Regions from separate parts of the Bradyrhizobium sp. USDA 3311 genome, predicted to be linked through region 2. Evidence: riboswitches for the same ligand, from Rfam matches in the RefSeq annotation. Region 2 holds a riboswitch; the other holds the start of a gene.
The links. Region 2 has a riboswitch for ZMP and ZTP ahead of ACVWW6_RS21495 (serine hydroxymethyltransferase). Riboswitches for the same ligand answer to the same signal wherever they lie in the genome.
Positions count from the first base shown of each region.

Region 1: another riboswitch for ZMP and ZTP. It lies ahead of purH (bifunctional phosphoribosylaminoimidazolecarboxamide formyltransferase/IMP cyclohydrolase); the one in region 2 lies ahead of ACVWW6_RS21495 (serine hydroxymethyltransferase).

Region 1 covers NZ_JBSSFI010000001.1:1,583,183-1,585,570, reverse strand. Annotated here, with positions in the region: gene ACVWW6_RS07505 (heparinase II/III family protein) at 1-1,218, shown strand, start outside; ZMP/ZTP riboswitch at 1,278-1,360, shown strand; gene purH (bifunctional phosphoribosylaminoimidazolecarboxamide formyltransferase/IMP cyclohydrolase) at 1,386-2,388, shown strand, end outside.
Region 2 covers NZ_JBSSFI010000001.1:4,542,711-4,545,098, reverse strand. Annotated here, with positions in the region: gene ACVWW6_RS21500 (cystathionine gamma-synthase family protein) at 1-19, opposite strand, end outside; gene ACVWW6_RS21495 (serine hydroxymethyltransferase) at 168-1,457, opposite strand; ZMP/ZTP riboswitch at 1,491-1,576, opposite strand; gene ACVWW6_RS21490 (cytochrome c) at 1,773-2,222, opposite strand; gene ACVWW6_RS21485 (xanthine dehydrogenase family protein molybdopterin-binding subunit) at 2,348-2,388, opposite strand, start outside.

The sequences.
Region 1 (2,388 bases), 3.0 Mb from region 2:
ATGGTCAACATCCCGGACGGGGTGCCGAAGCTCCAGGTGCTGATCGCGCTGTGCTACACGACACTCTGCCTCGCCAACCAGGCGCGCCATATCCGCAGCGCCTCGAAAAAACTTTCGGACGAGTTGCAGCGGCAGATCCTGCCCGACGGCGGACACATCTCCCGCAATCCGGGCGCGCTGATCGAGCTCCTGATCGACCTCTTGCCGCTGCGGCAGACCTTTGCCGCGCGCAACATCGCGCCGCCGCCGGCGCTGCTCAACGCGATCGACCGCATGATGCCGATGCTGCGCTTCTTCCGGCACGGCGACGGCAATTTCGCGCTGTTCAACGGCATGAGCGCAACGCCCTCGGACCTGCTCGCCACGCTGCTCGCCTATGACGACACCCACGGCGCGCCAATGGCGAACATGCCGCATACCGGCTTCCAGCGCCTCGATGCCGGCCAGACCACACTGATCATCGACACCGGGCCGCCACCGCCGGCCGGCGTCAGCCACGACGCCCATGCCGGCTGCCTGTCGTTCGAATTGTCCTCCGGCATCAGCCGCATCGTCACCAATTGCGGGATGCCGACCACGGGCCGCGACAATTGGCGGCCGTTCGCGCGCAGCACGGCGGCGCATTCGACGCTGACCTATCACGACACCTCTTCATGCCAGTTCGTGGAGATGTCGGCGATGAAGCGGCTGTTGCATGGCTCGCCCGTCACCAGCGGCCCGGTCGAGGTCGAGAGCTATCGCGAGGTCGTTCAGAACGGCACGCTGCTCACGACGTCGCATGACGGCTATCTCGCCAAATTCGGCGCGATCCATCGCCGCGTCCTGATGATCGCCAATGACGGCGCGCGCATCGACGGCGAGGACACGCTGTCGCCGCCGCAAGGCGGACGTTTCAAGGGTGCGGATGCCGATTTCGCGGTCCGCTTCCATCTGCATCCGGCGGTGAAGGCGAGCCGGCTGTCGGATGCCCGCGGCGTCATGCTGGTGCTGCCGAACCGCGACGTCTGGACCTTCGAGGCGCTCGACGACAAGGTCGATCTCGAGGACAGCGTGTTCCTGGCCGGCAATGACGGCCCGCGCCGCACCGCGCAGATCGTGGTCCGGCAGGATGCCCGCCAGGCGCCCTCGCTCCGCTGGAGCTTTGTCCGCTCCACCGCTTCGCCCGCTGTCACCAATGCCCGCCGCAACGCCCGCCGCGAGCCGGAACTTCCGCTGTAAATGCGCACGATTCGGCCCCATCTCATCGTTGTGAAAACGGCCGAAAGCTGCTATCGAGCGCTCGCTCGCGCGACTGGCGACCTTGGATGGAGCACCATCGGGAAGCGCGGGACTTAAGACGCCGCGCGCCTGGGCATAGACACTCCTTAAGACAGAGGATCTTGCTCATGACTGACCATCCCCGCCGCGTCACCCGTGCCCTGCTTTCCGTCTCCGACAAGACCGGCCTGATCGAATTCGCCAAGGCGCTTGCCGCCCATGACGTCGAACTGGTTTCGACCGGCGGCACCGCCAAGGCGATCGCCGCGGCCGGCCTCAAGGTGAAGGACGTTTCCGAGCTGACCGGCTTCCCCGAGATGATGGACGGCCGCGTCAAGACGCTGCATCCGAAGGTGCATGGCGGCCTGCTCGCGATCCGCGACAACAAGGACCATGCGGATGCGATGAAGGCGCACGGCATCGCGCCGATCGATCTGCTCGTCGTCAATCTCTATCCGTTCGAGGCGACCGTGGACAAAGGCGCGGGCTTCGAGGATTGCATCGAGAACATCGACATCGGCGGCCCCGCGATGATCCGCGCCGCCGCCAAGAACCATGACGACGTCGCCGTGGTGGTCGAGGCCGAGGACTACAAGGCGGTGCTCGACGAGCTCGCCGCCAACAAGGGCGCAACCACGCTGAAGCTGCGCCGGCGGCTTGCCGCGAAGGCCTATGCGCGCACCGCGGCCTACGACGCCGCGATCTCGAACTGGTTCAACCGGCAGCTCGAGATCGACGCACCTGATTTCCGCGCCTTCGGCGGCAAATTGATCCAGTCGCTGCGCTACGGCGAGAACCCGCACCAGACCGCGGCATTCTATGCGACTCCCGACAAGCGCCCGGGCGTCTCGACCGCACGGCAGCTGCAGGGCAAGGAGCTCTCCTACAACAACATCAACGACACCGATGCGGCCTATGAGTGCATCGGCGAGTTTGACGCCAAGCGCACCGCGGCCTGCGTCATCGTCAAGCACGCCAATCCCTGCGGCGTCGCTGAGGGCTCCGACCTCGTCAGCGCCTATCGCAAAGCGCTCGCCTGCGATTCGACCTCGGCGTTCGGCGGCATCATCGCGATGAACCGCGCGCTCGACGCCGACACCGCGCGCGAGATCACGAAGATCTTCACCGAGG
Region 2 (2,388 bases):
ACGGAAAGGGTTTTACCATGGCCAGTCTCGCTGTTGACTAGGATCCGCGCCGCGCGTTGGAACTCCAAACATCGTGAGGCAATCGGGAGCGAGATGCGCCGGCATCCAGCAGGTCGAATCAACGCCGCGGCGGCTCGACCGAAGATAACCACTCTGAGAACGATCCGTCAGGCCTTCGGAACAGAATTTGCTCCGGACACCACGCCCGGAACAGGAAAAGCCCGGCACATCTCGACGCACTCTGACCTGAGGCGCGCGACGACCACATCGTTGCCGTTCGCCTGCAAAGCCGCCGCAATGAACTCGCCGATACGACGCATTTCGGGTTCTGCCATGCCACGCGTAGTCGCCGCCGGTGTCCCAAGGCGAATACCGCTCGGCCTGAGCGGCGGCCGCGGATCGTCCGGAATCACTTGCTTGTTCGTGGTGATGGCTATGGCATCAAGCACATCCTCGGCTGCCCGCCCGTCCAGTCCGACGGACGCTGCCGTATCGACGACCATCATGTGATTGTCCGTTCCGTCCGTGACCAGCTTCATCCCGCGCTCCATCAGCGCTCCGGCAAGAACCTTCGCGTTGCGCAAGACCTGCCGCGCGTAAACCTTGAAATCCGGGGTCGCCGCCTTCTTGAGCGTCACGGCAATCCCGGCCACGACGTTCATGTGAGGTCCGCCCTGCAAACCGGGAAATACGGAAGCATCGATCCGAGCGGCATTTTCTTTCCGGCATAGGATGATCCCGCCCCGGGGGCCGCGCAGTGTCTTGTGGGATGTCGTCGTCATGACGTCGAAGTCGGCATCAAGCGGATTGCGCATGACATTCGCGGCAACCAATCCGCCATAGTGGCTCACGTCAGCCATCGTGAGCGCGCCAACTTCGTCGGCAATACTCTTGAATGCCGCATAGTCCAGGTCGCGCGGATAGGAGCTGTAACCGCACAACACCATCTTCGGACGCGCTTCACGCGCAATCGCGCGCAATTCGTCGAAATCTATCGCGCCGCCGTTTGACGGGGCCGTCTTGTAGCGAATGAAGTTGAACAAACGCCCCATGTGGGATACCGGCGCGCCGTGGGTGAGATGACCGCCATGGGACAGGTCCATGGCGAGAATGGTGTCGCCGGGCTCCAACAGGCCGAGATAGACGGCCTGATTCATCGGCGATCCGGAAAGAGGCTGAACGTTGGCGTGCTCGGCACGAAAAAGCGAGCAAGCCCGCTCGCGTGCGAGGCGCTCGATTTCGTCCGTATACTGCTGGCCGCCGTAGTATCTGCGTCCCGGATATCCCTCGGAATATTTATTGGTGAAGACCGATCCGAGCAGCTCAAGCACCTCCGGGTAGGTGTAATTCTCGGACGGAATCAGTTCGACGCCGTCCTGTTGGCGGCGCTCTTCCCCCGCAAGGGCGGCGGCGATCTCTTGATCATTGATGGACAGTTCGTTGCGAAATGACGGCATGCTCGGGCTCCTCAACACGCTGTTTTTCCAGCAGATTGGTGCCCAGGCGATCGGCGTCAGAACCCTTCGCGCTTCACCGTGGTCGATTCCACGTTAGCTCGCCAGTCGCGCGATAGGACGAATGAGCACGGAGACTCTTCGTAAAGTAAAGCTTAGCCGACCTGCGGACCTGCAGCAACTACCGGTTCCCGCAGGCCGTGCCGGCTGAGGCAACGCTCGGAGCCGCATGAGCGAAGCGACATGCGGGGTCACCATTCCCGGATATCGCTGCGCTCATCCGGGCTTCGAGGTCGAGCGTGGAAAAAAGTGAGGTGGCTACTTCAACTTCAGCCGATACGTCTCGTGGCAGTCGGTGCAACGATCGTTGATCGCGGTATAGGCGGCCTTGAGGCTCGCGACGTCGGTGATCTTGCCCTTGACCTGCGCGATCGCCTTCTGCACCGGCGGGATCTTGGAGTCGAAATCGGCCTTGTTCTTCCAGACCTTCGGCGAGGCCCCATAGGTCGCGTTCACCACGTCCTGCTTGGGATTGACCTCGAAGGTCTTGGCGATCTTGGCGACGTCGGTCTCGAGATTGGCGATCGCCTCGTCGGCGGCCTTCTGGTCGTAGGGGATATCGCCCTTGGTCATCTTCAGGATGACCGTATAGAGGCTCTTGGCCTGCGAGCGCATCAGATTATCCTGTTGAACCGCGACCTCCTGCTGCGCCATCACGGCGCCCGCGCCCAATAGCAGGGTCGTCACGACAATCATCGTCCGTTTCATTGGTTAGTTTCTCCGACTCGCAAATGCCTTGGGATTGGACCCTCCACCCGCTTCACGGGAGTCGCGATCCATCCATGGATAGAACCCCGCGCGGGGCGTTTATTCCCGCGCGGCAGGATTGTGGCTTACAGGCTGTGACGGCGACGGTGCTCGCTGATGGCGATCC